One region of the Pseudomonas sp. 3B-A001-10F genome, then DNA from elsewhere that is predicted to be linked to it. Evidence: riboswitches for the same ligand, from Rfam matches in the RefSeq annotation. Region 1 holds a riboswitch; each other region holds the start of a gene.
The links. A riboswitch is a leader RNA that binds a small molecule or an ion and turns the genes downstream of it on or off. The one in region 1 is predicted to bind cobalamin.
Positions count from the first base shown of each region.

Region 2: it holds a riboswitch for cobalamin, as region 1 does, so the genes downstream of both, AC0ZWN_RS01850 (ABC transporter substrate-binding protein) here and AC0ZWN_RS07840 (CbtB domain-containing protein) in region 1, are expected to answer to the same signal.
Region 3: it holds a riboswitch for cobalamin, as region 1 does, so the genes downstream of both, cobO (cob(I)yrinic acid a,c-diamide adenosyltransferase) here and AC0ZWN_RS07840 (CbtB domain-containing protein) in region 1, are expected to answer to the same signal.

Region 1 covers NZ_JBQYFW010000005.1:225,570-236,185, reverse strand. Annotated here, with positions in the region: gene metH (methionine synthase) at 1-1,501, opposite strand, end outside; gene AC0ZWN_RS07870 (fatty acid cis/trans isomerase) at 1,657-3,939, shown strand; gene AC0ZWN_RS07865 (acyltransferase family protein) at 4,124-5,146, shown strand; gene nfuA (Fe-S biogenesis protein NfuA) at 5,204-5,788, shown strand; gene cobM (precorrin-4 C(11)-methyltransferase) at 5,933-6,679, opposite strand; gene AC0ZWN_RS07850 (cobalamin biosynthesis protein) at 6,761-7,174, opposite strand; gene AC0ZWN_RS07845 (CbtA family protein) at 7,171-7,869, opposite strand; gene AC0ZWN_RS07840 (CbtB domain-containing protein) at 7,881-8,078, opposite strand; cobalamin riboswitch at 8,202-8,423, opposite strand; gene AC0ZWN_RS07835 (hypothetical protein) at 8,458-8,784, opposite strand; gene AC0ZWN_RS07830 (AzlC family ABC transporter permease) at 8,777-9,469, opposite strand; gene AC0ZWN_RS07825 (sugar phosphate isomerase/epimerase family protein) at 9,459-10,376, opposite strand; gene AC0ZWN_RS07820 (ATP-grasp domain-containing protein) at 10,373-10,616, opposite strand, start outside.
Region 2 covers NZ_JBQYFW010000001.1:371,584-382,199, reverse strand. Annotated here, with positions in the region: gene AC0ZWN_RS01875 (pyridoxal-phosphate dependent enzyme) at 1-1,086, opposite strand, end outside; gene metE (5-methyltetrahydropteroyltriglutamate--homocysteine S-methyltransferase) at 1,510-3,798, shown strand; gene AC0ZWN_RS01865 (GNAT family N-acetyltransferase) at 4,006-4,512, shown strand; gene AC0ZWN_RS01860 (ABC transporter ATP-binding protein) at 4,496-5,260, opposite strand; gene AC0ZWN_RS01855 (FecCD family ABC transporter permease) at 5,257-6,261, opposite strand; gene AC0ZWN_RS01850 (ABC transporter substrate-binding protein) at 6,270-7,283, opposite strand; cobalamin riboswitch at 7,428-7,621, opposite strand; gene AC0ZWN_RS01845 (Ppx/GppA family phosphatase) at 7,664-8,599, opposite strand; gene AC0ZWN_RS01840 (hypothetical protein) at 8,608-8,877, shown strand; gene phnX (phosphonoacetaldehyde hydrolase) at 8,947-9,774, opposite strand; gene AC0ZWN_RS01830 (LysR substrate-binding domain-containing protein) at 9,849-10,616, opposite strand, start outside.
Region 3 covers NZ_JBQYFW010000053.1:5,447-16,062, forward strand. Annotated here, with positions in the region: gene hda (DnaA regulatory inactivator Hda) at 1-594, shown strand, start outside; gene AC0ZWN_RS27900 (C40 family peptidase) at 809-1,426, shown strand; gene AC0ZWN_RS27905 (C40 family peptidase) at 1,647-2,183, shown strand; gene AC0ZWN_RS27910 (PQQ-dependent sugar dehydrogenase) at 2,318-3,631, opposite strand; gene AC0ZWN_RS27915 (hypothetical protein) at 3,698-4,282, opposite strand; cobalamin riboswitch at 4,446-4,675, shown strand; gene cobO (cob(I)yrinic acid a,c-diamide adenosyltransferase) at 4,757-5,368, shown strand; gene AC0ZWN_RS27925 (cobyrinate a,c-diamide synthase) at 5,365-6,714, shown strand; gene bluB (5,6-dimethylbenzimidazole synthase) at 6,762-7,412, shown strand; gene cbiB (adenosylcobinamide-phosphate synthase CbiB) at 7,409-8,317, shown strand; gene cobD (threonine-phosphate decarboxylase CobD) at 8,310-9,302, shown strand; gene AC0ZWN_RS27945 (cobyric acid synthase) at 9,299-10,616, shown strand, end outside.

The sequences.
Region 1 (10,616 bases):
TCTTGCGCGCTTCGGTGTCGGCCTGGCCAGCTTCGTCAAACGCCATCACCACCACGGCCGCGCCGTAGCGTTTGCACAGCTTGGCGTGATGGATGAACTGCTCGACGCCTTCTTTCATGCTGATCGAGTTGACGATGCCCTTGCCCTGAATGCACTTGAGGCCGGCTTCGATCACTTCCCATTTCGACGAGTCGATCATGATCGGCACGCGGGAGATGTCCGGTTCACCGGCGATCAGATTGAGGAAGGTCACCATGGCCTTCTTCGAATCGAGCATCCCTTCGTCCATGTTGATGTCGATCACCTGCGCGCCGGCCTCGACCTGTTGCAGGGCGACTTCGAGGGCTTCGGTGTAGTTGTCTTCACGGATCAGACGGGCGAACTTGGCCGAACCGGTGATGTTGGTACGCTCGCCAACGTTCACGAACAGCGAGTTGCGATCGATGGTGAACGGCTCCAGACCCGAGAGGCGGCAGGCCTTCGGAATGTCCGGAATCTGACGCGGCGCGTAACCGGCGACGGCTTTGGCGATGGCTTCGATGTGCCCCGGGGTGGTGCCGCAGCAACCGCCGACGATGTTGAGGAAGCCGCTCTGGGCGAATTCTTCGATGACTTTGGCGGTTTGCGACGGCAGTTCGTCGTACTCGCCAAACTCGTTCGGCAGGCCGGCGTTCGGGTGCGCGGAAACGTGGGTGCTGGCCTTGTTCGACAGCTCTTCCAGGTACGGACGCAGCTCACTGGCGCCGAGCGCACAGTTAAGACCAACGGAGATTGGCTTGGCGTGCGCCACCGAGTTCCAGAACGCTTCGGTGGTTTGCCCCGACAGGGTCCGGCCGGAGGCGTCAGTGATCGTGCCGGAAATCATGATCGGCAGTTCGATGTGCAGCTCTTCGAACACGCCTTGCACGGCGAAGATCGCCGCTTTGGCGTTGAGGGTGTCGAAAATGGTTTCGATCAGGATCAGATCCGCGCCGCCTTCGATCAGGCCTTTGGTGGCTTCGGTGTAGTTTTCCACCAGTTCATCAAAGGTGACGTTGCGGTAGCCCGGGTTGTTGACGTCGGGCGACAGCGAGCAGGTGCGGCTGGTCGGGCCGAGCACGCCGGCGACGAAGCGCGGCTTGGCCGGGTTCTCGGCGGTCTTGGCGTCAGCGACCTTGCGGGCCAGACGTGCGCCTTCTACGTTTAGCTCGTAGGCCAGTTCTTCCATGCCGTAGTCGGCCATGGAAATACGCGTGGCGTTGAACGTGTTGGTTTCGAGGATGTCGGCGCCGGCATCCAGATAGGCTTTCTCGATGCCGCCGATCACGTCCGGACGGGTGATGACCAGCAGGTCGTTGTTGCCCTTGACGTCACTCGGCCAGTCGGCGAAGCGTTTGCCGCGATAGTCCTGCTCTTCGAGCTTGTAGCTCTGGATCATCGTGCCCATACCGCCATCGAGTATCAGGATGCGCTCTTTGAGAGCTTGCTTGAGAGCTTGAAGGCGGACGCTGCGATCGGACATTTGGACTACTCGGAAAGACCATTACGAAGGAGCGGGATCATAGCAAACCTGTGCGCTTTTAGAGCATGTTGGGCTTTTGCATGAATATCGCTCATGTTGGTACGAGCGTCATACTGTAGAATCGCGGCGTTTTTTTCAGGATCGGGATCAAGGGCATGTCGTACCGCGTCATCAGCATTTTTTTGCTGCTTTTAAGCTGGGGCGCCGTTGCGCAGGAACCCACGATCTCGTATAGCCGTGATATCCAACCGATCTTCACCGAGAAGTGCGTGGCCTGCCATGCGTGTTATGACTCGGCCTGCCAGTTGAATCTGGGCAGCGGTGAGGGCGCGGCCCGTGGTGCGAGCAAAATGCCGGTCTACGACGGCGAGCGCACACAAGCGGCACCCACCACCCGACTGTTTTACGATGCCTTCGGTAAACGTGCCTGGCAGCAAAAAGACTTCTATTCGGTGCTCGATGCCCAAGGCAGCCAGGCTGCGCTGATGGCGCGCATGCTAGAACTTGGACACAAGACGCCACTGACGCCGAACGCCAAGCTCCCGGAAGACATCGTGCTGGGTCTGAACCGCGAAAACCTGTGCGCGATGCCCGCCGAGTTCGAAGGCTACGCCGGCGCGCATCCGAAAGAAGGCATGCCGCTGGCAGTCACCGGGCTGACCGATCAGCAATATCAGACGCTGCAGCGCTGGCTGGCCTCGGGTGCGCCGATTGACGAACAAAGCCTGGCGCCAAGCACCAAAGAGGCGCTGCAGATCGTCCAGTGGGAAAACCTGCTCAACACTCCCGGCGCGCGGCAAAGTCTGGTCGGTCGCTGGTTGTACGAGCATTGGTACCTTGCGCATATCTATTTCAAGGACGGCGAGCCGGGCCATTATTTCCAGTGGGTACGTTCGCGCACGCCGACTGGGCAGCCAATCGACCTGATCGCCACCCGTCGCCCCAACGATGACCCGGGCACTCAGGTGTATTACCGCTTGTGGCCGGTGCAAGGAGTGATCGTGCACAAGACCCACATCACCTATCCGTTGAGCGCGGCGAAAATGGCGCGGGTCAAAAGTCTGTTCTATAGCGGTAACTGGCAGGTTAATGCCTTGCCGGGCTACGGCCCGCAGAGCCGCGCCAACCCGTTCGCCACATTTGAAGCGATCCCGGCGCAGGCGCGTTATCAGTTCATGCTCGACAACGCCGAATACTTTGTCCGCACCTTCATTCGTGGCCCGGTGTGCCGTGGGCAGATCGCCACCGACGTGATCCGTGACAACTTCTGGGCGCTGTTCCAGGCGCCGGAACATGACCTCTATATCACTGACCCGAACTATCGCGGCCAGGCCACGCCGTTGCTGGCCATGCCCGGGCAGAACGATGACGTCGGCAGCGTACTGAGCCTGTGGCGCAACTACCGTGACAAACGAAACGAATACGAAGCCTTGCGCCGCGACAGCTACGCTGATTTGCCGGCGCCCAGCTGGTCGACCCTGTGGGCCGGCAACGACAACGCGCTGTTGAGCATTTTCCGCCACTTCGACAGCGCCTCGGTGACCAAAGGCCTGATCGGCGAGGTGCCGCAAACGATGTGGCTGTTCGACTATCCGCTGCTCGAACGCACCTATTACCAGTTGGCAGTCAACTTCGATGTGTTCGGCAACGTCTCCCATCAGGCGCAAACCCGTCTGTATTTCGATTTGATCCGCAATGGCGCCGAGCAAAACTTCCTGCGTCTGATGCCGGCCGACTCCCGAGAGGATTACCTCAACGATTGGTATCAGAACAGCGGCCAGTTCAAGATGTGGCTCGATTACGAAGCGATCGACGACGACAAGCCGACGGCACTCAAACTTGATGAGAAAGACCCGAAATACGACTTCGCCATGCAGTTGCTGGCGCGTTACGGTGATCTCAATGCGCACCCGGATCCGATCAACCGCTGCGATGGGGCTTACTGCTCGCGGCCGAATATTGACCCGGCCCTGCAAAATGCCGAGCAGGCGCTGAGCCGCCTGACCTCGCGTCCAGCGGCCGGTTTGAAGGTCATCGACCAACTGCCGGAAGCCACCATGCTGCGCATCGAAACCGCCAGCGGCAAGCGCGAGGTCTACAGCCTGTTGCGCAACCGCGCGCACAGCAACGTGGCGTTCCTGCTCGGAGAGTCGCTGCGCTATCAGCCCGGGCTGGACACGATCACCATTTTTCCGGGCGTGCTCAGCAGTTATCCGAACTTCATCTTTAATGTCGCGGCCGATCAGGTGCCGGAGTTTGTCGATGCAATGGAAAACGCCAAGGACGCCAATCGTTTCGAGAAAATCGTCGAACGCTGGGGTATTCGGCGCAGTCACCCGCAATTCTGGTTCTATTTCCACGATCTGAGCCAATACCTGCACGAAACCGATCCGGTGGAAGAGGGCGTGCTGGACATGAACCGCTACGAGAATCTTTGATCGTTTCAGATTGGCCTGCAGTCCCAACTTGAAGCAACACAACCAAACCCTTGTAGGAGTGAGCCTGCTCGCGATGGCGGCGGTACATTCAACATCTCTAGTGCCTGATTTTCCGCTATCGCGAGCAGGCTCACTCCTACAAGGGATCTGAGGTGGATTCAGGAATTGTGATCGGGAGCAGGTGATGTTGATTTCAGTGCAAGCCCTGCGTGCGCTGGCCGCGTGGACAGTGGTGTGCCACCACTTCATGCAGATTTTTTTTGACTTCAAGGCGCGCGGGCCGGTCGGCCAGTTCTTTATCGACAAAGGCGCGGTGGGCGTCGATATCTTCTTTGTCATCAGCGGGCTGGTGATTTTCCTCTCGACCGAAAACAAACCGCTGCCGCCCGCGCGTTTCCTGCTGTACCGGCTGTTTCGCATCGTCCCGGCGTACTGGCTGTACACGCTGCTGATGGCGCTGCTGGTGGTGTTCGCCCAACCTTTGCTGCCGGATCAGACGGTGGACTGGGGCCATCTGCTGCTGTCGTTGCTGTTCATTCCTACCGAGAATCCTGGGGGCTACGGTATCTATCCGACGTTGAATGTCGGCTGGACACTGAATTACGAAATGCTTTTCTACGTGCTATTTGCCTGGGCGCTGCTGTTTCGTTTGCAGGTGCGCCTGCTGGTGGTTGCCGCGCTGCTCTTTGCCGTGTGTCAGGCCTGGACCGGGTTTGGCTGGGTCAGCGCGTTTTACCGGTCGGACATCGTTTATGAGTTTCTGCTGGGGATCGGCATTGGCATGCTCTATCGGCGGGGCTGGATCGGTGCCGGCCTGAGGCTGCCGCTGCTGGCGATCGGCGTGGCACTGCTGGCGATTTATCACTTGGCACCGGCGCCAAGGCTGCTGAGCTGGGGCGTGCCGAGTGCAGTGCTGGTCATGGCGTGTATCTCACTTGAGCGTTATGTCGAGCGCAGCCGAATGCTCAAACTGCTTGGCGATTGCTCTTATTCGGTTTACCTGATGCACGTGCTGGTGCTGTCGGCGGGGGGATTTATCGCGCAACGCTACGCGATCAACCCGTATTTGATGTTTGGCCTGTGCGCGCTGGCGATTGGCGTTGGCTCGTGGTTGAGCTACGAATGGGTGGAAAAGCGCAGCTACCATTGGCTCAAGGCGAGGGTTGACAGGGAGCCGGACGAGAATCTTTCCCGACAAAAATACTAGGACTTTGTCCGGCGCAATGATTGGCGTAAACTGCGCCCAAGCCTGCGAGGAGTTTCCATGACCGCTATTACCATTACCGACGCCGCCCACGATTACCTGGCTGATCTGCTCTCCAAGCAGAACACCCCGGGCATCGGCATCCGCGTCTTCATCACCCAGCCTGGCACCCAGTACGCTGAAACCTGCATTGCCTACTGCAAGCCGGGCGAAGAAAAACCTGAAGACACCGCGCTGGGGCTGAAAAGCTTCACCGCGTATATCGATCACTTCAGCGAAGCGTTTCTCGATGACGCCGTTGTCGACTACGCCACCGACCGCATGGGCGGCCAGCTGACCATCAAGGCGCCGAACGCCAAAGTACCGATGGTCAACGCCGACAGCCCGGTGAACGAGCGCATCAACTATTACCTGCAAACCGAAATCAACCCGGGGCTGGCCAGCCACGGCGGTCAGGTCAGCCTGATCGATGTGGTTGAAGACGGCATCGCCGTTTTGCAGTTCGGTGGCGGTTGCCAGGGCTGCGGCCAGGCGGACGTAACCTTGAAGGAAGGCATCGAGCGCACCTTGCTCGAGCGTATTCCGGAGCTGAAAGGCGTTCGCGACGTGACCGACCACACGCAGAAAGAAAACGCCTACTACTAAGGTGTTCGCTGCGGACATGAAAAACGGCGCCCCGTGAGCGCCGTTTTTTTATGGGTGAAATGTACCGACGCCTTCGCGAGCAAGCTCGCTCCCACATTTGATCGCATTCCAAATGTGGGAGCGAGCTTGCTCGCGAAGGCGGCTTCATGGGCGATAGAGATGCGCATGCCCGGCGCGATACAACGATGACTCGCTGAACACCTCACTGCCCAACACCCGACCCACCAGAATCAACGCCGTACGCCGAAACCCTTTGGCCTCAACCTTTTCGGCAATATCCGCCAGCGTCCCCACCACCCAATCCTGATCAGGCCACGTCGCCCGGTGAATCACCGCAATCGGGCAATCCGCGCCGTAATGCGGCAGCAGTTCCACCAGAATCTTCGGCAAATGGTTAACGCCCAGATGAATCGCCATGGTCGCGCCATGCTGCGCCAGACTGCCAAGCTCTTCGCCTGCCGGCATCGCGGTTTTGTCGGCATAGCGAGTCAGAATCACACTTTGCGACACGTCCGGCAGCGTCAATTCCGCGCCAAGCAGCGCCGCACAGGCTGCGGTGGCCGTCACGCCGGGAATGATCTCGAACGGAATATCCAGCTCACGCAGATAACGGATCTGCTCGCCAATCGCGCCATACAGACTCGGATCGCCGGAATGCACCCGCGCCACATCCTGACCCTTGGCATGCGCGGTCTTGATCAATTCGATGATCTGTTCCAGATGCAGTTCGGCGCTGTTCACCACCGTTTCGGCTTGATGGCCGTCGAGTACCGCCGCCGGCACTAGCGAACCTGCGTAGATAATCACCGGGCAACTGCGAATCAGCCGCTGGCCTTTGACAGTGATCAATTCCGGGTCGCCGGGGCCGGCGCCGATGAAGTAGACGGTCATCGTTGAATCCTGAGTAAAAGAGGGCACGACTGCGTTGCAGATGAACAACGCTCATGATCAATGGCGGGGATTATCGGGATTTTACGCCGCGCCGGCCAATGCCAGCGTGGCCTGAGCGTATTTTTGCCGGGAGATCAGCAGTTTTGCCGGCGCTTGAATCAGCTGTTCAGCGAGCGCAAGCGCGGCACTTTCGGCGACGCCGTAGCAACCGGTGCGTTCGTAAGCAATCTGTGAATGGTGACTGAGCCGCTGTTGGTAGCTGGCCAGTTCGTCACTGCTGAAGTACAACAGGGGCAGAGCCAATTGTGCAGCAAGTTCTTGCAGGCCCGGCTCGTCGCGCTTCAAGTCGATACTGGCCAACGCTTTCACCGCCTCAAGCTCAATGCGATGCGCCTGTAACGCTTGATCGAGTAACGCGCGCAGCGTGCTGGCCGGGCAGCCGCGCTGGCAGCCCAGGCCGACCACGAAGGTCGGCGCTGCGCGGTCATCGGTCATGCGTGGTATTGACCAGCGCTTTTGCGGCGGAACAACCAGGCGCTGATCAGGCCCAGGGCCAGCCAGAACGCCACGTTGGTCAACTGCGAAGCGATTTTGAACTGAGCTTCGAGTGCTTCGGGGGCGAGCATCGAATGCACTTCCGGTTGCGGTGCGCCGATCACGTGGGGCACAGCGAGGATGGCCACACCGAGGACCTTCATAAGCCAGTGACGGCTGAACGCGATCAGCGACAGACCTACAGCCGTCGAAGCGGCCGTGCCGATCCACCACGTCTGCCGCGAAGCCAGATCGGCCGCAGCGGTGCCCGGCAGTTCTGGTGGCAGGCCCAAGGTCGGAGCAAGCACGAACGTCGCGTAACCGGCCAGGCCCCAGAGCAGGCCCTGCGAAGTTTTGGTCGGCGCGCGCAGGGTGTAGAGGCCGGCGAGCATCAGGGCGAAACCGACGGCTACGACCAGATTACCGCCAGTGGTCGAGACTACGCGTTGCCAGCCGTCTTCCGGCTCCCAGGCCTCGGCATCATGGGTGTGCGCAGCCACGCCAGCGGCATGTTCGTGAACCGCCACCGGCTCGGACTTCTCGAAGGTTTCCGCCTGCAGAATCAGCGGCGAAACCCAGAAGCTTTGCAGCAGAGTGAGGAGCAGGGCGGCCAGCAGACCAGAGAATCCTGCAGTTTGCGCGATACGCTTGATCATGTCGGCAGGTCTCAATGGCACGGGAACGCGGCGCTGTGGCGGGTATCGTGGGCGGCGTTGTGCACCGCTTCGATGTGCGAGAAGCCGGCAAAGTAAACCAGACTGGCGCCGAGGATCGATGCAAAGATCGCGGCGGTCAGGCGTTGGCTCAGGGTGGTGGTGCTGGCGATTTTGTCCGTGTTGCTGCCGGTGCTGCTGATGATCGACATGGCGCTTCCCTCTGGAGTGTCAGCGGGTGAATAGAGCGCATGAAAACCCCTGCGGGTCAGGCTCGCAGAGGTTCGAACAGCGCCCGCCCACCGCGGGTTTGTTATGTGCAGCGCCGCGCAAATGCGGGCTGTGTGTTGCGGGCCGGTCTCCGGGCTCACGAGGGGTTGGCGTCAGGCCGACCTGCAAGCGTCACCTTCCCATACCGTATCGGCACAGTGGTTTTGACGCTTCGCTCGCTTACCGTTGCGGGGGCAGCACCGGACTGACATGGGCTTGAGTAAAGCACATGATTCACCGGTTTCCCGTTTCACCCTGTGAAGGGCACCCGTAACAAGTTGTGTAGGAGAGCATGGGCGGGGGATTTGAGTCAATCGGCGCCTAGCGCATGATCAGCAGGACGTACACCCCCAGCGCCATCAGGAACGCATAATAGGATTTGATTCGCGTCAGGCTCAGCAGCCACGCCAACGCCACCGGGAGGATCCATGGCATGGCCGCCAGGTGCTGGCTGGCCAAAGGATAGAGTGAGACCGCCAGCAGGCTGACGAGCATCGCCACCGATGTGTATTTTCCCAGACGATCGATGAAAGCGCGGGCAGTTACCGAAAGCCGTTCGACATCGACGGCCAGCGGCAGCAAGCGGCAGACGATCGAAACCAGCGCGCAAATCAGTACGTACAGCCAGAAAGTACCAGGTTCAATCATGGACATAGCTCGTCAGAACGGTGATGGCGAGCACCAGCAGCAAGCTGACCTCGCCCAGCCACAGCAAGCTCGCGGCGGTGGCCAGGCCGGCAATCCATTGCGCATGGAAGCTGTGACGGTCGCGGGCCATCTTGCCAAGCGAAGCGCTGATGAAAATCGCGATTACTACACTGACGTGATCCATCACTGCGTTGTCGGCCACGCTGGCGAAACAGTACCCGACCACGGTGCCAAGCAGGGCGGCGGCGTACAGCAGAAAGCACACGGTGTTGGCATACGGGCGGCTGATCGGTTGCTGATCCTTGCGGATCGACATCAACGTGAAAGCCGCATTTGCCATCACCGCCAGGGCGGGGACGAACGCTTTGACCGGGCCCTGGAGGCTGGATTTCAGGCTCAGTGTGAAGACCAGAAAACGCAAGTTGATACTCAGCGCCGAGACCAGCACGCCAAAGGCGTTAAGCAGGTGCGCGGGGGTTTCCAGCAGCGTCAGTTGCAACGGCGAGGCCATTACCGTACCGCTGAAAACCACCATGGCCGGAAGATCCAGACCATGGCGGCGCCCGAGCATGCCGATCAGGGTGAAGGTCAGCAGCAGCGAGAAGACGAACGGTAGCGCATCGCGGATACCGGTCGCGATCTCGCTGCGCGACGCCGGTTTTGCCAGGTTCGACTCAACCAGCATGAGTGCTGTGCCGCGAGCCGGCCAGCAATTGCTCTACGCCGTTCTTGTAGGCCAGGGCTTTTTCCAGGTAGTACTCGGTGGAGAAGCGCGGAATGAACTCTTCCACCACGGCCACACCCCGATAGCCGTTGACCGCGAAGCGATTGAGCACATCGCTCAGGCGCAAGTTGCCTTCGCCAATCGGCAGATGTTGATGGTGGGTGTTGTTGAGGTCGGCAATGTGCAGATGCCGGGTAACCGGCGCCAGATCGGCAATGGCTTTGAACAGGCTTTCACCATACGGCAGCAGTGAGCACAGATGCGTCACGTCGATGGTCACGAAGCACCCGGTCTCCTTGTGAAAGCGCAGGTGTTCCTCGACGGTGAAGACCGGGAATTTCGGCCGCTGACCGCCCATGTTCTCCAGGCACAGGGCGATGCCATCGGTGTTGCAGCGCTTGGTCACCTGGTTGATCGCTACTATCAGGTTGTCCAGCAGTTCGCCGTTTTCCAGTTGATCTTTGTAGCCGGGATGAAAAGTGACGCTGGTGGCGCCGGCCTCGTGGGAAAACTCCACGGCGGCACTCAGGCAGTCCACCGCTTGGGCACGTTCGGTCAAATCCGGGGAGCACAGGTTGTACTGGCGACCCCACCATCCGGCGTGGACGGTCAGCGTGATGCCATTGTGTTCGGCGAAGCTGCGGATTTTCCCGGCAAGCTCAGAGCGGTCTTCGGCGCTCAGCGACCAGAAGGTTTTTTCGGCGTCTTCGCCGATCTCGAACTCGACCGCTTGGAAATGTCTGGCCAGATCGGTGATCGAACCCAGGATGTCCGCAGGGTTGTCGTAGACATTGGTGGAAAAGGAGATCATCGGGAAGTGAGCGCTGATCGGGCCTTCGATATGATATAGCGGGTCTTTACGGGTCATTGCGCTGGTCCTTGCGTAGTGAACTCTGGGTGGGTGATCGCGGCGTTGAAGTCCGCCGGATCGTCGGCGTCGCTGCAGCCCAGCAGCGTGTAGCCGTGGCGGTCTGCGGAACGGCTGATGCTCTGGCCGAACTTGTCGGGGTTGAGGTTCACGCGTAATGCAAACGGGTGTTGCAGCAGGCGTGCCTGGAGCTGTTGCGGATCGGCGGTCGGGGCCGCCTCGATGTAGCGGATCGCCATT
Region 2 (10,616 bases), on a different contig from region 1:
GCGCATGCGCTGGAATGCGGTGAGCAGAGTGTCGTCGGGGCCGACACTGATCACGCGGCCGTCCTCGAAACGCCGGGCGATCAGGTCGCGCAAATCGCCGTAGCCCTTGCGCTGCAACAGGCCCTGATCGGTCATCCACTGGTCGTTGTAGACCTTCGACAGGTAGCGCGTACCGGTATCGCAAACGAAGCTGACCACACGTTTCGGCTCGGTCTGTTCGCGGCAGTAACGCAGCGCCGCAGCGAGCAGAGTGCCGGTCGACGAGCCGCCGAGAATGCCTTCGGCCTTGAGCAACTGGCGGGCGTGAGCGAAGCTTTCTTCATCGCTGATCGAATAGGCGTGGCGCACGCTGGAGAGGTCGGTGATCGACGGAATGAAGTCCTCGCCGATGCCTTCCACCGCCCATGAACCGGGCTTGGGCAGAGAGCCGTCGCGGCTGTATTGCGCCATCACCGAACCGACCGGGTCGGCTAGGACCATTTCCAGATCCGGCTGCACGCGTTTGAAGAAGCGGCTCAGGCCAGTCAGCGTACCGGCCGAACCGACACCGACGACGATCGCGTCCAGATCATGTTCAGTCTGCGCCCATATCTCCGGCGCGGTGCTGCATTCGTGGGCCAGCGGGTTGGCCGGGTTGTTGAACTGGTCGGCGAAAAATGCGCCGGGAATATCTTTCGCCAAACGTGCGGCGACATCCTGGTAATACTCGGGATGACCCTTGCCGACGTCGGAGCGGGTGATGTGCACTTCGGCGCCCATGGCCTTCAAGTGCAGGACTTTCTCGGTGGACATTTTGTCCGGCACCACCAGCACCACGCGATAACCTTTGGCGCGGCCAACCAGTGCCAGGCCCAGGCCGGTGTTGCCGGCGGTGGCCTCAACGATGGTGCCGCCGGGTTGCAGACGACCATCACGCTCGGCAGCGTCGATCATGGCCAGACCGATACGGTCCTTGATCGAACCACCGGGGTTCTGCGATTCGAGTTTGAGAAACAGTGTGCACGGGCCAGTATCGAAACGAGTGACTTGAACCAGCGGAGTGTTGCCTATCAGCCCAAGTACGGCAGGGCGTGATTCCTTTGACATTTCTTCACCTCTTAGTGGTGTTGATCGCGTTCCAATCGCGGGGAAAAGACTCGCGTGCAACATAGGCTCAGACATCAGCTGTCGCAACCTTTAGTCGGTCGCAAATACAGCCATTTCGATCTAACGATAGATCGAAATCAAAGACCTGCCGGGGTGCTTTCGGATGCGTTTATACGGAGGCGTCATCGAGTTTTCAAAGGGCGTCTTCATGGCGACGAACAGCTTGAATTACCAAGAAATTTCCTGCTGCAAAAACCGCTCAGCTATCGCCCGCGCTCTCAACTCTGCAATGTCTTCAGGTGACAGGCTGCGATGATTTGATCATGAGGGAAACTCGTGTTGATCAAGATTAAATTGAGTTTGTCTCACTAGCGACCGATGCCGACAATGGCCGCCATCAACAGAACATTGGAGTTGTTTGTTATGGCCCTGGCCCATTCCCTTGGATTTCCGCGCATCGGTCGCGACCGCGAACTGAAGAAAGCGCAAGAGGCGTTCTGGAAAGGAGAACTGAACGAGGCCGGCCTGCGTGATGTTGGCCGTGAGCTGCGCAAGGCCCACTGGGACCTGCAGAAAAACGCCGGCATCGAATTGCTCCCGGTCGGCGATTTCGCCTGGTATGACCAGGTGCTGACGCACTCGCTGATGTTCGGCGTCATCCCCGAGCGCTTCCGTCCGCATGACGGCAAAGCCACTCTGCAGACCCTGTTCGCCATGGCCCGTGGCGTCAGCGACAGTTGCTGTGGCGGTGCGCACGCCCAGGAAATGACCAAGTGGTTCGACACCAACTACCACTATCTGGTCCCGGAATTCAGTGCGGATCAACAGTTCCAGTTGGGCTGGGAGCAGTTGTTCGAAGAAGTCGAAGAAGCCCGTGCGCTGGGCCACAACGTAAAACCGGTGATCATCGGCCCACTGACGTACCTGTGGCTGGGCAAGGCCAAGGGCGCGGAATTCGACAAGCTGGAATTGCTCGATCGTTTGCTGCCGCTATACGGCCAGATCTTCGCGCGCCTCGCCGCTCAAGACGTGGAATGGGTGCAGATCGACGAGCCGATTCTGGTGCTTGATCTGCCGCAGGAATGGAAGAACGCGTTCGAGCGAGCCTACAACCAGATTCAGCGTGATCCACTGAAGAAACTGCTCGCTACTTACTTTGGTGGTCTGGAAGAAAATCTTGGTCTGGCGGCGAACCTGCCGGTCGATGGTCTGCACATTGATCTGGTGCGCGCACCGGAGCAGTACCCGACCATTCTCGATCGTCTGCCGGCCTACAAAGTGTTGTCCCTGGGCGTGGTCAACGGGCGGAATGTCTGGCGCTGCGATCTGGAAAATGCCTTGGCGACGTTGCGCCATGCTTATGAGCGTCTGGGTGAGCGTCTGTGGGTCGCGCCGTCCTGTTCGCTGCTGCACAGCCCGGTGGATCTGGGCCGTGAAGACAAACTCGATGCCGAGCTGAAAAGCTGGCTGGCCTTTGCCGTTCAGAAGTGTGAAGAAGTGGCTGTTCTGACGCATGCCGTCAATGAGCCGGAAGCGCCGAAAGTGCTGCGAGCATTGACTGAAAGCCGTTCGGTGCAGGCCGCTCGCGCTGCTTCGCCGCGCATTCACAAACCTGCGGTTCAGGCGCGGGTTGCGGCGATCACGGCCAAGGACAGCCAGCGTCAGTCGCTGTTTGCCCAGCGCATCGCCAAACAGCGCGCGGGTCTTGATCTACCACTGTTCCCGACCACGACGATCGGTTCGTTCCCGCAAACCGCGTCGATCCGCCTCGCTCGCCAGTCGTTCAAACAGGGCAAGCTGACCGAAGCTGAATACACTGAAGCCATGTACAGCGAGATCCGCCACGCAGTGGAAATCCAGGAGCGTCTGGGCCTCGATGTACTGGTACACGGTGAGGCCGAGCGTAACGACATGGTCGAGTACTTCGCCGAGCAACTGGATGGCTACGTGTTCACCCGTTTCGGCTGGGTGCAGAGCTACGGTTCGCGTTGCGTGAAACCGGCGGTGATCTTCGGCGACCTCAGCCGCCCGAAAGCCATGACGGTCGAGTGGATCCGCTACGCTCAAGGTCTGACCGACAAGGTCATGAAAGGCATGCTGACCGGCCCGGTGACCATGCTGATGTGGTCGTTCCCGCGTGAAGACGTCAGTCGTGAAGTGCAGGCCCGGCAACTGGCGCTGGCGATCCGCGATGAAGTGGTCGATCTGGAAGCCGCCGGCATCAAGATCGTGCAGATCGACGAAGCGGCGTTCCGTGAAGGTCTGCCGTTGCGTCAGGCGCAGTGGCAGCCTTATCTGGACTGGGCGACGGAAGTGTTCCGTTTGTGCGCCTCCGGTGTGCGCGACGAAACGCAGATCCACACGCACATGTGCTACAGCGAATTCAACGATGTGATCGAGTCGATTGCAGCGATGGATGCCGACGTGATCACCATCGAAACCTCGCGCTCGGACATGGAATTGCTGGATGCCTTCGAAGCCTTCGCTTATCCGAACGAAATCGGCCCGGGTGTCTACGACATCCACTCGCCACGCATCCCGGATGCTTCGGAAATGGCTAATTTGCTGCGCAAGGCTGCCAAGCGGATTCCGGCAGAACGCCTGTGGGTCAACCCGGATTGCGGTTTGAAAACCCGTGGCTGGCCGGAGACGGAAGCGGCGCTGGTGCACATGGTTACCGCCGCCCGGCAACTGCGTAAAGAGCTGGCGTAACGCTCGGGTTGCATGAAATAAAACACCTGTGGGAGCGAGCCTGCTCGCGAAAGCGTCCTGTCAGTCAACATCATTGTTGAATGATCTGCCGCCTTCGCGAGCAAGCTCGCTCCCACAAGGTTTTGGGCAAGTCATGAGATTCTGAATGGCCTCGCGGGACCTGTTGTTGCTACTGTGGCCAGCCGCAATCCAGGTGTTTGCCGCTGCATGAATCATCAACTCGTTATCCAAACCGTGTCTGACGCAGACATTCCCGAGGTGCTGGATTTTGTTCTAAAGGCCCGTGCCGAGCTTTTCCCCAAGCTCAGCGCGACCGGCATACCCGACGATCTGGCGCGTTTTGCCGAGGTTTATCTGCGTGGGGCAGGGCGCTTTCTGATCGCTCGTCATGCGGGGCAGATCGTGGCCTCGATCGGCTATCTCTCCTACGACCGACGCTTCCCGAACCTTGATTATCCCGGCCGCAAGGTAGTGGAAATCGTGCGCCTGTTCGTCGTGCCTTCACAACGGCGTTCCGGGTTGGCCGCGACGTTGTACCGATTACTCAAAGAGCTGGCACTCGCCGACGGCGTCGAGGTGATTTACCTGCACACCCATCCATTTCTGCCGGGCGCCATCGAGTTTTGGCAGCGGCAGGGTTTCGAGATTATTGACGTCGACGCTGACCCGGTATGGCAGACCACGCACATGCACAATCTCATGAGTGAAATCTGAGAATCTGCGCCCCATCGAACGGGTCCGTCAGATAGTGCGCCCTGACCCCGAACGTCTCCTGTAATCGCTGCGGTGTCAGCACCGCCAACGGTTCGCCCAGCGCCACCAGTCGCCCGCGCTCCAGCACCGCCAGACGATCGCATTTCAACGCCTGATTAAGATCATGCAAGGCGATCAGCGTGGTCACCGGCAACGCCTGCACCACGTTGAGAATGGTCAGCTGATGCTGAATGTCGAGGTGGTTGGCCGGTTCGTCCAGCAACAGGATTTGCGGTCGCTGCGCCAATGCCCGAGCAATGTGCACCCGCTGCCGCTCGCCGCCGGACAGGCTGCGCCAGAGACGGGTGCGCAGGTGCATCGCGTCGACGTCAGTCAACGCCTGCTGAACAATGGCGTCGTCGGCCGCGGACCACGGTTGCAGCGCCGACAGCCAAGGCGTACGCCCCAGCGCCACCGCATCGAACACGCGAATGCCGTCGTCGGTGTCGGCCTGTTGCTCGACCACCGCAAGCTTTTGCGCAATGCTGCGCCGGGCCATTTTGCCCAGGTGCTGACCTTCGAGCAGCACCTCGCCAGCGCTCGGTTCACGCAGCCCGGCCAGCAGTTTGAGCAGGGTGGATTTGCCGGATCCATTCGGCCCGACGATGCCGAGGGTTTCGCCGCGCTGAACTTCAAGGCTGACACCGCTGAGCAACTCGGCGCCGCGCACTCTGAAGCTCAGACCAGAACAACTCAAAACACTATTCATCGAGCGGACCTGCGGCCGACCAGAATCAAGGCGAACACCGGCGCGCCGACCAGCGCGGTAATCACCCCGACCGGAATCACCTGGCCCTTGATCAACGTGCGCGACAGCACATCAGCGGCAATCAGAAACACTGCGCCGCCCAACGCACTGGCCGGCAACAAGCGCGCATGCCCGGTGCCGAGCAACAGCCGCGCGGCGTGGGGAATCACCAACCCGACAAAACCGATCGAACCGACAATCGACACCATCACCGCCGTCACCAGTGCCGCGCAGCCAATCAGCAGAATCTGCACACGTCGCACCGGAATGCCGAGGGATGCCGCCGAATCCGCACCAAAGGTAAACGCATCCAGCGCCCGCCGATGCCACAGACACACAACCAACCCCAACACGGCCACCGGCACCGCCAGCCACACCGAAGGCCAGCGCACGCCGCCGAGATTGCCCAACAGCCAGAACATGATGCCGCGCGCCTGTTCAGAGCTGGCCGAGCGGGTGATCAAAAACGCCGTGAGCGCGTTGAACAGCTGCGAGCCGGCGATCCCGGCAAGAATGATCTGCCCGGTGCCGCTGGCCGAACCGCTGACTCGCGCCAGTACAATCACCAGCACGAACGCCGTGACCGCGCCGGCGAAGGCACCGACTGACAGCGAGATGATCCCGGCGCCAACACCGAGCAACGCCACCATCACCGCTCCGGTCGAGGCTCCGGCAGAAATCCCCAGCAGATAAGGATCGGCCAGCGGGTTGCGCAACAGCGACTGCAAAATCACCCCGCACGTCGCCAGACCGGCACCGCATGCAGCCGCGACCAGTGCGCGGGTCAGGCGATAGTTCCAGACGATGCCTTCGTCGATAGGATCCAGCGCGTACCCGGCGCCCCACAATTTGTTCGCCAGCACTTGCACGACCACGCCCGGTTCAATCGAGGTTTCGCCGATGGCCACACCAGCGACCACTGCAATCAACAGTGTCACCAAGGCCAGCAGCGTACGGATCAGACTGGCACTCATTGCGACAGGTCATTGCCGTTGATGGCCGTGGCCAATTGTTCGATGCCCTCGAACATGCGCAGGCTCGCCTGCATGGCCATGGCATCAAGAATGATGATGCGGTTGTGTTTCACCGCGTCCATGTTGCGTGTCACCGGATCGCTGCGCAGGAAGGCGAGTTTCTTTTCATAGTCGTCGGCGGGGAAACGTCGACGATCCATGCGCGCGATGACCAGGAAGGTCGGATTGGCCTTGGCGATGGTTTCCCAACCGACGGTTGGCCACTCCTCATCGGACGCCACCACGTTGCGCACGCCGAGGGTGCTGAGCATGAAATCGGGAACGCCTTTGTGCCCGGCTACGAACGGCTCGATGTCCATTTGTGCGCTGGAGAACCACACCAGCGCGCTGGCGTCCTTGAGTTGTTTGCCTTGGGCGGTGGCAATCGATTTGGCGAGGCTGGCCTTGAGTTCGTCGTTGAGCTGCTGGCCACGCTCTTGAACATCGAAGATCTGCGCCAGTTGGCTCACGCTTTTGTAAATCGTCTCGATGCGAAACGGCGCCAGTCGCGTGCCATCGGCGCCGACGAGGTTGTCCTTGGCTTCGCAATCGGAAGGCAGCAGGTACGTTGGAATCTTCAGTTCATGAAACTGCTCGCGCGTGCCCACCGCGCCTTGCGGGCCGACCATCCATTCCAGTTCCACGGCGACCAGTTCCGGACGCTTGCCGATTACCGACTCGAAACTCGGCTCGTTGTCAGCCAGACGCTCGATCTTGTCATCCTGCGCTTTGTATTTGGCCAGCACATTGTTGAACCACAGTGAGGTGCCGACGACTTTGTCGCCCAGGCCCATGGCGTAGAGCATCTCCGTGCCGGCCTGGCCGATGGTCACGGTGCGCGTCGGTGCGTGCTGGAAGGTCAGGGTGCTGCCGCAGTTCTCGACCGTCAGTGGATAGACAGTCGGTGCCGCCTGCGCCAAGGCGCCAAGGCTCAGGCCGGTAATGAGGGTGGCAACGCGGGGCAGCAGCATGGGGCAGTCTCCAGGGGAACCGTACGGGGAGCGGGAGAGTACGGTCTGGAAACACACCATCGAACGCGGTCAGGAAAACAGCGCAAGGCCGGGCAGCCAACGAAGACGCGCACGGCACGATGTCCTTCCCGGACACCCCGCCGGTTAGTAATCACTGTGCCGGCAGGTCTCCTGACTGATGCGTCATCGCCTGGCTCCGGCCTTCCCGGGATTCACCCAGTGGCAGTCGTGGAGCAGGCTCGGCACCTACAGTTGCGGGGGCAGTTCCGATCAGTGCTGTGCAAGCACCTCGGATTCCCTATTAGTCCCGTTCGGGAACCGACGGCGGCATGGTAGTCGATCGAGCCGCTGAAGGGGAGACGAATCTGCCGTGGCGAGGATTAGTGTTGGCTCATCAAACCGTGCAATACGCCCAGACGCAGGCCCGGTTCCGACGGCAGCATTTGCGCGATACCGAACACTTTGAATGCCGCCAGCATTAACACCAGACCGCCGGGCAGAATGCTCTGGCGGTGTGGTTGCAGGCCTGCGAGCTTGAGCTGTTGCACGTTGTTTACCTTCAACAACAGCAGCGACAGGCGCAGCAGGCCGCCGTAGGTGATGCCGTCCTGGCCGAAGTCGTTGAGGCGATTGGTCTTGAGTACTTTGGCGAGCATGCGCGCGGTGCCGGAAGAGCCGATGGTTTGCTGCCAGCCCTGAGCACGGTAGCGCCGGGCAACTTTTTCAAACTGCAGGATGGCGAAGCGTTCAGCCTCCTGTAGCGCGCCGGCGGACACATCGCCGCCGCGAAAGAATCGCGTGCTCAAGGTGCCGCTGCCGATGGCGATGCTTTCGGTTAACAAGGGTTGTGAGCCCTGGCCGAGGATCAGCTCAGTGGAACCACCGCCGATGTCGACCACCAGGCGCAGGTCGTCGGCGCTGGGCAAGGCGTGAGTTACGCCGGCGTAGACCAGCCGCGCCTCTTCATGGCCGCAAATGACGTCGATGGGAAAGCCCAGATGCCGCTCGGCACTGGCCAGAAAAAGTTGCGCGTTGTCCGCTTCACGCACCGCGCTGGTGGCCACCGCACGAACCCGGCCGGCCTCGAAACCGCGCAGCTTCTTGCCGAACCGCGCCAACGCCTGCCAGCCGCGATCCAGTGCCAGTGCATCCAGCGCACCACCGTCAAAGCCCTCGGCGAGGCGCACCGGTTCGCGCAGGGTTTTCACTTCCTGAATCTGCAAGCCTTTGCGGCTGCGCACCGACTGGCCGATCATCAGGCGAAAGGCGTTCGAACCCAGGTCGATGGCGGCAAACAGCGAGGCGTCGTCTTTCATGGGAATCCTTGCAGAGCATCCGTCGCGAGGCTCAAGACGGTTTGCGAGGATTCTGCCGTGATCTTGATGACATCCTGATGACGGGGGCGGGGCGGTTGAATGAATTTTCGGCTGTCATGACACTGTCATTATCCGGCGTCTATGCTGCGGTCAATACATCGCGTGTTCTTAAAGTTTTTGCTGCCATTCGTGGCAGCTTTTTTTTGCCCGCGATCTGGCTGTTGATCGTTCCCACGCTCTGCGTGGGAATGCCTCTAGGGACGCTCTGCGTCCAGTGACGCGGAGCGTCACGGGCTGCATTCCCACGCAGAGCGTGGGAACGATCAGCGCGGGGTGCGGACGATCAATTAGCAGGACTGCGGAGTTTCGCCCCGGGCCAGGCGCGCATTGATGTCGTCGATCACTTCGGGCAGCTCGGCGATGGTGTCGATCAGGTAGTGCGGGCGCGAAGGGGCGAACATTTTGCCGATTCGCGCACGCTCTTCCGCCAGTCGATCCGACGGCAACGCCTTGTATTGCTCATAGGTCAGGCCCAGTGCGTTGCCGGAACAGGTCAATGCCACCGTCCACATGCCGGCTGCGCGCCCTTCGAGAATCCCCGGCCAGGTGTCGTCGACCTTGACGCAGGCGGCCACGTCATCGATGCCCAGGGCAATCACGTTGGCCAAGGCCTGCGCCGGATACGGCCGGCCATTGGGCACTTCATCGGTGGCGACGACATGGTCGGCGACGTAGCCATTTTCCCGCGCCAGTTCGACGACCTTGGCCATCACCACCGCCGGGTAGCCCGAGCACGAACCGATTTTCAAACCCTTGTCGCGCAATGCCGCAATGGCTTCGAGTGCGCCCGGAATCAGCGCCGAATGCAGGGCGATTTTCTCGATTTGCAACGGCATGAAACGTTCGTAGATTGCCGTTACATCGTCATCACTCGGCAAGCGATCAAACGCTGCACGATAGCGTTCAGCAATCTGTGGCAAGTTGCACAGCGTGCGGATGTGATCCCACTTGCCCATGCCCATCGGCCCGCGCGCTTCTTCAAGCGATACCGCGACGCCGAACTCGGCAAAGGCTTCGACGAAGATTTGCGTTGGCGCAAACGAGCCGAAATCGACAACGGTGCCGGCCCAGTCGAGGATCGCGGCTTGCAGGTGAGTCGGTTGTTGGTACTGCATGGTCAATCTCCGTTTTCAGGTAAGCGTGGGCCGTCCCTCGGCAATGAGGTAGGCGGTTCAAGGGTCAGTGCTGATCAGGTCAGCGGTGGATTCGCATCAAACAGTTCGGCAATCACCGGTCGGTTGCGGCGGATGCCGAGGCAGCACAGGTGGTATTCGATGAAAAACGGGTGATCGACAAAGGTGATCGGCTTGGTGCCCGGGGTTTCGGCGTACTCGACCGCCGAGACAAACCCGATGCCGATGCCCTTGACGATCGCGTGGACGATGGCTTCGCGGCTGTTGAGTTGCATGACGCAATTGAGATCGATATTGAGGCGCTTGCAGCTTTCTTCCACCAGTTGCCGGGTGCGCGCACTGGATTCGCGCATCACCCATTTTTCGCCGCTGATTTCACTGATGTGAACCTGCGCCTGACTTGCCCACGGATGGTCATCGCGGACCACGGCGATGATCGGATAACGGTGATACAGCCGCGTGTGGAAGCGCTCATCGAATTCCGACAAGGCCAGAATCGCCACGTCGATATCGAAGTTGAATAACCGCGCCAGGGTGTCCTTTTCCGAGGAAAACGAGGTTTCCAGTTCGATATCCGGGTGGCGCTGCATCAGCTCATACGTCAGGTTCATGGCAATTGGCGGTGACACCGCGCCGAGGCGCAGCATGCCGGTCTTGCGCTGCTTGAAGCTCTGCAACAGTTGCACGGCTTCATCCTCCTGACCGAACAGGCCCTGAGTGATCGCATAGAGCTTGTGCCCGGCGGCGCTCATTTCGATGTAGCGGCCACGGCGATGGAACAGCTCGACCGAGAAGGTCTTCTCCAGAGCGTTGACCTGTTCGCT
Region 3 (10,616 bases), on a different contig from region 1:
GAAGCCGACGCCGGCTGGACAGAAAGCCTGATCTACCTGTGGGGCAAACACGGCGTAGGGCGGACGCATCTGTTGCAGGCCGCGTGCTTGCGCTTCGAACAGATGGGTGAACCGGCTGTGTATTTGCCGTTGGCCGAGTTGATGGACCGCGGCGTTGAAATCCTCGACAACCTCGAACAGTACGAACTGGTTTGCCTGGACGACTTGCAGGTGATTGCCGGCAAGGCTGACTGGGAAGAGGCGATGTTTCATCTGTTCAATCGTCTGCGTGACAGCGGTCGGCGCTTGCTGATTGCCGCCTCCACCTCTCCGCGTGAATTGCCGGTCAAACTGGCTGACTTGAAATCCCGCCTGACGCTGGCGCTGATTTTCCAGATGCGCCCGCTCTCCGATGAAGACAAATTGCGCGCCTTGCAATTGCGCGCGTCGCGTCGCGGTCTGCACCTGACTGACGAAGTCGGGCATTTTATTTTGACTCGCGGCACTCGCAGCATGAGTGCGCTGTTTGACTTGCTTGAACAACTCGATCAGGCCTCATTGCAGGCGCAGCGCAAGCTGACCATTCCCTTCCTGAAAGAAACGCTAGGCTGGTAACGGCGCGGCTTTCAGCGTGTTTCGGCATATTTCAGGCGCCAGAAAATCCGCTTTCCTGCGAGGTGCGCAGGCCGCGTATCGGTTCAAATGGGCTTAAGCGCTTAGATGTAAACGAGAAACCGGGAAGTCACAAAAAGATCGATTGAATTTGCAAATGAGGCTGATAGCGGGCATAGTCTCGGCTTCTTTACAACTATCAGCCACGGTCGTGCCCATGCTAAAGCGCTTCGCACCCCTCGTGCCTCTCGCACTCGTCACCCTGTTGTACGGTTGCGCTGCTCATTCTCCAGTTCAAGAGCAGCCTCAACAGGTTAAAAATTCTGCCACGGCTCAGTCTTCCGTTATTTACCAGGAAGAGCTGGACACCGAAAAAGAGCTCAACGAATTCAATGGCAAGAAGCCTTATCAGCTTCCTGTTCTGGCCGACAGCATCCTCGAACGCGGCATGTCCCTGATCGGTACCCGTTACCGTTTCGGCGGTACCTCTGAAGCCGGTTTCGATTGCAGCGGCTTCATCGGTTACCTGTTCCGCGAAGAAGCTGGCATGAACCTGCCGCGCTCGACCCGCGAAATGATCAACGTTGATGCGCCGCTGGTCTCGCGCAGCAACCTTGAGCCGGGCGATCTGCTGTTCTTCGCCACCAACGGTCGTCGTGGTCGTGTCAGTCACGCCGGGATCTACCTGGGTGACAACCAGTTCATCCACTCCAGCAGTCGTCGCAGCGGCGGTGTTCGCATCGACAGCCTGGGTGACAGCTACTGGAGCAAGACCTTCATCGAAGCGAAACGCGCTCTGGCCAACGCTCCAACCGTCGTCACTGCTCGCAAGTAATTCCCCCGATGTCGCTGCGCTCGCGGCGACAATCAGGCTCCATGCAACAGAGTAGACGTAGACTTTACAAGGTGAAGTTAAAGTCTTACTTGAAGTTTGCCGCGTAGCCGCTAGAATCCTGTATCTATATTGATGGCAAACCGCCTGCGTGCTCACGCAGGCGGTTTTGTTTTCTGTCCATCGGCAGAAAAAGCCGCAGCCAGATCAGGATGTTCTGCTTATGACGATGTCGGCCCGCCTCACGTTGATGTTCTTCGCAGCGCTGCTCAGCGCCTGCGCCAGTCGTACGCCGCCACCTGCGCCGGTGGTTCGCGCTCCGGTCGTATTCGGTCCTTCGCAAGCTTTCTCGCCGGCTGCTGAAGACGTGTTGTTTCGCGCGCTCGGCCTGGTGGGTACGCCGTATCGCTGGGGCGGCAACACGCCGGATTCGGGATTTGATTGCAGCGGATTGATCGGTTTTGTCTATCGTGATGCGGCGGGGATTTCGCTGCCGCGCTCCACGCGCGAGATGATCGTCATGCAGGCGCCGAATGTCGGCAAGGAAGGCTTGCAGACCGGCGACCTGATCTTCTTCGCCACCAATGGCGGCTCGCAGGTCAGTCATGCAGGGATTTACGTCGGGGAAGGGCGCTTCGTGCATGCGCCGGCCACGGGCGGCACGGTGAAGCTGGACAGCCTGTCGAAGGCGTACTGGCAGAAAGCTTATCTGAGTGCCAAGCGGGTATTGCAGCCGGAGCATCTGGCGCATAACCCGTAATTCAAGTTGCCTAAAAGCTAATGTGTAGGAGTGAGCCTGCTCGCGATGACGGTGTCACATTCAACATCAATGTTGAATGATCGACCGCTATCGCGAGCAGGCTCACTCCTACAGTTGTTTGTGCATGGCGAAAATTATTTGCTGGCCGACACTCGCCACACCTTATTGCCAACATCGTCCGCCACCAGCAAACCACCTTGCTGATCGATCACCACGCCTACCGGCCGACCCAAAGCATTCTCGTCCTTGTCGAGGAACCCGGTCAGCACATCCACCGGTTTGCCGCTCGGCTTGCCGCCGGTAAACGGCACGAAAATCACTTTGTAGCCACTGTGCGGTTTGCGATTCCATGAGCCGTGCTGGCCAATAAACGCGCCTTCCTTGAACTGCGCCGGCAGCGTGTTGCCCTCGGCAAAGCTCAGGCCCAGTGAGGCGGTGTGCGGCCCGACCGCGTAATCCGGGGCGATGGCTTTGGCCACCAGGTCCGGGTTCTGCGGCGTAACACGCACATCGACATGCTGACCGTAATAACTGAAAGGCCAGCCATAAAACCCACCGTCTTTCACGGAAGTGATGTAGTCCGGCACCAGGTCACTGCCGATCTCGTCGCGCTCATTCACCGCTGTCCACAGTGCGCCGCTGGTGGGCTCCCACGCCAGGCCATTGGGGTTGCGGATGCCTGAGGCAAAAATGCGGTGATTGCCGGTCGCCCGATCAACTTCCCAGATCGCCGCGCGACCTTCTTCCTTGTCCAGGCCGTTTTCGCCGACGTTGCTGTTCGAACCTACGGTGACATAGAGCTTGCTGCCGTCCTTGCTGGCAATGACGTTTTTGGTCCAGTGGTGATTCAGTGTCCCGCCCGGCAGATCGACAACCTTGATTGGCTGCGACTTGATCTCGGTCGCGCCGGGTTCGTAGTTAAAGCGCAGCAAGCGATCGGTATCAGCGACGTAAAGATCGTTGCCAACCAGCGTCATGCCGAACGGCGAGTTGAGGTTCTGCAGAAACACCGTGCGGGTCTCGGCAACGCCATCATGATCGGCGTCACGCAGCAAGGTGATGCGGTTCGGACTCGGCACGCCAGCGCCGGCCTTGCCCATGACCTTCTTCATCACCCAGCCACGAATGCCACTGCTGTCATCGGGCTTTGGCGGGGCATTGGTTTCCGCCACGAGCACATCTCCGTTGGGCAGCACATAGAGCCAGCGCGGATGATCGAGGCCTTCGGCGAATGACGCGACCTGAGTGCCAGCCGCCGCAGTCGGTTTGCCGCCGTCGGGCCAGCCGATCGCCGGGGCAATGTTAACCGTCGGAATCAGGGTCTTGTTTGGTTCAGGCAATTTCGGTGATGGGCCGGTGCCGTCGGAGACTTGCAGGCTGGAGGATTCACCACAGGCGGCGAGCCCTCCGGCGAAGGCGATGACAAAAACGAGCTGGGGCTTGCGCATTGCTGATCTTCCCTATGAATGCATTCCTAATCATAGAGAAGGGCGCAAGCCCGATGGTTCAACTGCTCAGCCGCGGGCTTCCTTGAACAGCACGGCGATGCCCGGGTGATAGTTGCCGGCTTCGCTGCGCAATTTGCGGTAGGCGTAGGGGAAATACCAGGCGACCGCGCAGGTGTGTTCCTTTTGCAGGTCGTCGACCATGTCTTGCAGTTCTTCGGGGCTGGCGCTGTGCTGGGCTTTCTGCGGCGCGACAAACAGGCAGCCTAGCTTGAGGTCGCTGGCATAGCTGATGCGTTTGGCGTCGTTGGTGATGTCCAGCAGGGCTTGAGTCAGATTCAGGTTGGTAACCTTTGGCCAGCGCTGAGTGGCCTGGATAAAGGCGCGGTCTTCGGCACCGGCGAGAAACAGATCGGCGCGGGCATTGCGCTCGCCTTCTTCGTTCTGTTTACGCGTGGCAGTCTCGTTCAAAGTGACCAGCTCAGCCATCCAGGCTGCGGCCGAGAGCACTCCGAGATTGGCTTTCTCGTCATGCCAGTAAGGGGTGTCGCTGTCGCCGCGCACGGCGTTGTAGCGGTCGATACAGTCAAACCAGCGTTCAAGCACCGGGCGCAGGAATTCCAGGCGCGGGTTGCTGATGATCATGCCTTGCATCGTCATCATCCTTTATTGTTGTAGTGGGCTTTTCGAGAAAAGCATGGCTCTTTGATATCATTTGTATCAGTGTGGCACAAGATTGGCGGCAGATAAGTGATCGGCGGCAGTTATTCGCCCGATGGCCGCCTCTTTAATTGACGCTCCACCCCCAACCCTCTAACCTTCGCGGCTTGTTTCAGGTGCTCTGTGACCTGCGTCGACAGAGTGAAACAGGGAAGCCGGTGAGGGTTGTCTTCGCACGAAGAACCACCACGATCCCGGCGCTGCCCCCGCAACGGTAAATGAGTGAAAACTGCGCCTTGAGCCACTGCCTCGAAAGAAGCGGGAAGGCGCGCAGTCAGGCATGCGCCGCTCATGAGCCCGGAGACCGGCCTGATCCATCCAGCGGCATCACGGTGGGCGATGCCAGGCTTTTTGCCGTCTATTCTTGTGCCTGCCCGCCGTTATCCAGCCTCAACGGAGAGCTCCCCCATGACTGATTCCCCCGAGCGCGACGAACGCCATCTGGCGCGTATGCAGCGCAAAAAAGCCGTGATCGACGAACGCATTGCCAACTCGCCCGACGAGTGCGGCCTGGTGCTGGTGCTCACCGGCAATGGCAAAGGCAAAAGCAGCTCGGCGTTCGGCATGCTCGCCCGCGCCATGGGCCACGGCATGCAGTGCGGTGTGGTGCAGTTCATCAAGGGCCGCAACAGCACCGGCGAAGAGTTGTTCTTCCGGCGCTTCCCCGAGCAAGTGCGCTTTCACGTGATGGGCGAGGGCTTCACTTGGGAAACCCAGGATCGTCAGCGCGACATCGCCGCCGCCGAAGCCGCGTGGGCCGTGTCCCGTGAATTGCTGCGTGATCCGTCGATCGGTCTGGTGGTGCTCGACGAATTGAACATCGCCCTCAAGCACGGCTACCTCGATCTTGATCAGGTGCTCAGCGATTTGCAGGCGCGTCCGCCGATGCAGCATGTGATCGTCACCGGTCGTGCGGCCAAGCCGGAAATGATCGAGATGGGCGACACGGTCACCGAAATGGGCATGCTCAAACACGCTTTCCAGGCCGGCATCAAAGCGCAGAAAGGCGTCGAACTTTGAATCAACCACGTCACTGCCCGGCGGTGCTCATCGCCGCGCCGGCCTCCGGTCAGGGCAAGACCACCGTCACCGCCGCGCTCGCCCGTTTGCATCGCAATCAGGGGCGCAAAGTGCGCGTGTTCAAATGCGGCCCGGACTTCCTTGATCCGATGATTCTCGAGCGCGCCAGCGGTGCGCCGGTGTATCAACTGGACATGTGGATGGTCGGCGAGCAGGAAAGTCGTCGTCTGTTGTGGGAAGCCGCCAATGAGGCGGATCTGATTCTGATCGAAGGCGTGATGGGCCTGTTCGACGGCACGCCTTCCAGCGCCGATCTGTCGCGGCACTTCGGCGTGCCGGTGCTCGGTGTGATCGACGGCACGGCCATGGCACAGACTTTTGGTGCGTTGGCGCTCGGTTTGGCCAGGTATCAGCCGGACTTGCCGTTTGCTGGCGTGCTGGCCAACCGTGTCGGCACCTTGCGCCATGCGCAATTGCTCGAAGGCAGCCTCACCGAAGGCCTGCGTTGGTATGGCGCATTGTCCCGTGAGACGGGCATCGAGTTGCCAAGTCGTCATCTCGGCCTGGTCCAGGCCAGTGAATTGAATGATCTGGATGTGCGTCTCGACGCCGCCGCCGACGCATTGGCCAGCAGTTGCGAGGTAGCGCTGCCACCGGCCGTGGAGTTTGCTGCACCGGACGTGATCGCTGTCGAGTCGTTGCTGAAGAATGTGCGAATTGCCGTCGCCCGTGATGAAGCGTTTGCTTTTACCTACGGCGCGAGTCTCGATCTATTGCGGGCGATGGGCGCCGAGTTGAGTTTCTTCTCGCCGATCCGCGACACGCAATTGCCTGAAGCGGACAGCCTATATTTGCCCGGTGGGTATCCGGAACTGCACCACGTTGCGTTGGCGCAGAACACCGCGATGTGTGAGGCGATTCGCGCGCATCACGCGGCGGGTAAGCCGTTGCTCGCCGAGTGTGGCGGGATGCTGTATCTGCTCGATTCGTTGACTGACGTTGAAGGCACCCGCGCTGAATTGGTCGGGCTGCTTAAGGGCGATGCGGTGATGCAGAAGCGTCTGGCGGCGTTGGCGTTGCAAGCGGTCGATCTGCCGGAAGGTTCGTTGCGTGGGCACACTTATCATCATTCGCTGACCACCACCGAACAGGCGCCGATTGCGCGGGGTTTGAGCCCGAATGGTGGGCGTGGCGCCGAGGCGGTTTATCGTGACGGGCGGATGACGGCTTCTTATGTGCACTTCTATTTCCCGTCGAACCCGAGTGCGATTGCCGCATTGTTTGCGCCAGACCGTGAGGCCGCCTTCGCGAGCAAGCTCGCTCCCACAGGGGATCGCGTTTCTTGAGCAAGCATCCCGTCCAATGTGGGAGCGAGCCTGCTCGCGAAGAGGCCATGACCGACAACACATTCTCCGAAGCCGAGCGCGAAGCGGTTTATAGAGCCATCGCCGAACGCCGCGACATGCGCCACTTCACCGGCGGCAGCGTCGAGCCGGAGCTGTTGCGCCGACTACTGGAAGCCGCCCACCAGGCCCCAAGCGTCGGCCTGATGCAGCCATGGCGTTTCATCCGCATCAGCGACCGCAGCCTGCGCGGGCAGATCCAGAATCTGGTGGAAGAAGAACGCATCCGCACAGCCGAAGCCCTCGGCGAGCGCAGTGACGAGTTCATGAGGCTCAAGGTCGAAGGCATCAATGATTGCGCCGAAGTGCTGGTCGCTGCGTTGATGGATGATCGCGAAAAGCACATTTTCGGTCGCCGTACATTGCCGGAAATGGACATGGCCTCGCTGTCCTGCGCGATCCAGAATCTATGGCTGGCCTCGCGCGCCGAAGGCCTCGGCATGGGCTGGGTCTCATTATTCGAGCCGCAGGCGCTCGCCGATCTGCTGAAGCTGCCCGAGGGTGCCAAGCCACTGGCGGTTTTATGCCTGGGGCCGGTCAAGGAATTCTATCCGGCGCCGATGCTGGTACTCGAAGGGTGGGCGCAGGCGCGGCCGCTCAATGAGTTGCTGTACGAAAATTATTGGGGAGTGAGTCAATGAGTGTGGCGTTGTTGAGTGTCGCCGCAGTGGCGCTGGATGCGCTGTTGGGTGAACCGAAACGCTGGCATCCGCTGGTGGCGTTCGGCAATTTCGCCGGGCGCATCGAGCAACGCTTCAACGCTGGTGGCCGGGGTTGGCGCAGCCATGGGGTCACTGCGTGGGTGATCGCGGTGCTGCCGCTGACCTTGCTCGCCACGGCGTTTTCCTGGGCGCCATACGTGGGCTGGGTCGTCGAGATTCTCGCGCTGTATTGCGCCCTTGGCATGCGCAGCCTCGGCGAGCATGTCGCGCCGGTCGCCGCCGCGTTGCGCGCGGATGATCTGGACGAGGCGCGCAAGCGTGTCGGCTATCTGGTCAGCCGCCAGACCGATGAACTCGACAGCACCGCCGTCGCCCGCGCCGCCACCGAGTCGGTGCTGGAAAACGGCAGCGATGCGGTGTTTGCCGCGCTGTTCTGGTTTGTCGTGGCGGGTGCGCCGGGCGTGGTCCTCTATCGCTTGAGCAACACGCTCGATGCGATGTGGGGCTATCGCAACGAACGCTTTGAGCGTTTCGGTTGGGCAGCAGCAAAAATCGACGACGTGTTGAACTACATTCCTGCGCGTCTGGTGGCATTGACCTACGCGCTGCTGGGTAAAACCCGACTCGCGCTGAAGTGCTGGCGCGCGCAGGCGCCGAAGTGGGACAGCCCCAACGCCGGCCCGGTGATGGCTGCCGGGGCCGGTGCCTTGGGCGTGGAGTTGGGCGGCCCGGCGATCTATCACGGCGAACTTCACGACCGTCCGCAACTCGGCGAAGGCGCTCAAGCGGATGCCGATTCCATCGACCGTGGCTGGCAATTGGTCCAGCGCGGGGTATGGTTATGGCTGCTGATTCTCTGCGTGGGGGCTGAATTCTATGCTTGAGCACGGTGGCCGGCTGCGCAAGGCTGCACACGATTACGGCATTGCCGAGGCGGACTGGCTCGACCTGTCCAGCGGCCTCGCGCCGTGGCCATTTCCGATCCCGGAAATCCCGCTGCGCGCTTGGGCGCGCTTGCCGGAAACCGATGACGGTCTGGAGCAAGCTGCGTGCGATTACTACGGTGCCGCGCAAGTGCTGCCGGTGGCCGGTTCGCAGATGGCCATCCAGTTGCTGCCGCGTTTGCGCCGGGCCGGCAAGGTCGGCGTGTTGTCGCCGTGTTATGCCGAACACGCCGAAGCGTGGCGGCGCAGTGGTTACATCGTGCGCGAAGTGCTGGAGCAGGAAGTCGAATTCTTTCTCGACAGCCTCGACGTGCTGGTGGTGGTCAACCCGAACAACCCGACCGGCTTGAGCCTGACCCCGGCACGATTGCTCGACTGGCACGCGCGGCTCGCCCGGCGCGGTGGCTGGCTGGTGGTCGATGAAGCCTTCATGGACAACACGCCGCAGTTGAGCCTGGCCCCGCATGCCCATCAAGTCGGGCTGATTGTGCTGCGCTCGTTCGGCAAATTTTTCGGTTTGGCCGGGGTGCGTCTGGGCTTTGTCCTGGCCGAACGCAAGTTGCTCAAACTGCTCGCTGAACAAGTCGGGCCATGGGCCGTGAGCGGGCCAACCCGAGTGCTTGGCCAGGTGTGCCTGCAAGACACCGAAGGCCACACCCGCCAACGCATTCGCAGCGATGAGGCCAGCGAACGATTGGCAACGCTGCTTGAGCGCTACGGCTTCAAGCCCCAGGGCGGTTGCGCGCTGTTCCAGTGGCTGATCACCGAGCATGCCGAAACGCTGCACGCATTCATGGCCCGTCGCGGCATCCTCCTGCGCATTTTCACCCACAACAGCAGTCTGCGTTTTGGTCTGCCCGCCGATGCGACTGAAGAGACGCGCCTCGAACAGGCTTTGATAGCCTTCACCAAGGACCACCCATGACCACCCTGATGGTGCAAGGCACCACTTCCGACGCCGGCAAAAGCACACTGGTGACGGCGTTGTGCCGCTGGGCAACTCGTCAGGGCGTTGCGGTCGTACCGTTCAAGCCGCAGAACATGGCGCTCAACAGTGCCGTGACCGCTGATGGCGGTGAGATTGGCCGCGCGCAAGCGGTGCAGGCGCAAGCCGCTCATCTCGAACCGCACACCGACATGAACCCGGTGCTGCTCAAGCCGAACAGCGACACTGGCGCGCAAGTGATCATCCATGGTCGTGCCGTCACCACGATGAACGCGGTTGCCTACCACGACTACAAAGCCATCGCGATGCAAGCCGTGCTGGCCTCGCATGAACGACTCAGTGCCGCTTATCCGCTGGTGATGGTCGAAGGCGCGGGCTCACCGGCCGAGATCAATCTGCGTGCCGGTGATATCGCCAACATGGGGTTTGCCGAAGCGGTGGATTGCCCGGTGTTGCTGATTGCCGACATCAATCGCGGCGGGGTTTTTGCCCATCTGGTCGGCACCCTCCAACTGCTGTCGCCGAGCGAGCAGGCACGGGTCAAAGGTTTCATCATCAACCGTTTTCGCGGCGACATCGCCTTGCTGCAACCGGGCCTTGATTGGCTGGAACAGCGCTCCGGCAAACCGGTGGTCGGCGTGTTGCCCTACGTGATGGATCTGCATCTGGAGGCCGAGGACGGCATCGATCAGCGCCAGACCGACAAGGCCGAACAAGTGCTGAAAGTGGTGGTGCCGGTGCTGCCGCGCATCAGCAATCACACTGACTTCGATCCGTTGCGCTTGCATCCGCAGGTTGATCTGCAATTCGTCGGCCCGGGGCAGGCGATCCCTGCTGCCGATCTGATCATCCTGCCGGGCTCGAAAAGCGTGCGCAGCGATCTGGCCTATTTACGTGCCAATGGCTGGGATACCGCGATCAATCGGCATCTGCGTTACGGCGGCAAAGTGCTGGGGATTTGCGGTGGTCTGCAGATGCTCGGTCAGCAGGTGCATGATCCGCTCGGCCTCGAAGGTGCGCCGGGCACGAGTGCCGGTTTGGGTTTGCTGGCGTTCGACACCACGCTTGAAGCCGAAAAGCAGTTGCGCAATGTGCGTGGGCGGCTGGCGCTGGAAAATGCCGAAGTCAGTGGCTATGAAATTCATGCGGGCGTGACCACGGGAGCGGCGCTGGAGAACGCAGCGGTGCATCTTGATGATGGCCGTTGCGACGGTGCGCAGAGCGCTGACGGGCAGGTGTTTGGCACGTATCTACATGGCTTGTTTGAATCGCCGACGGCGAGTGCAGCGCTGC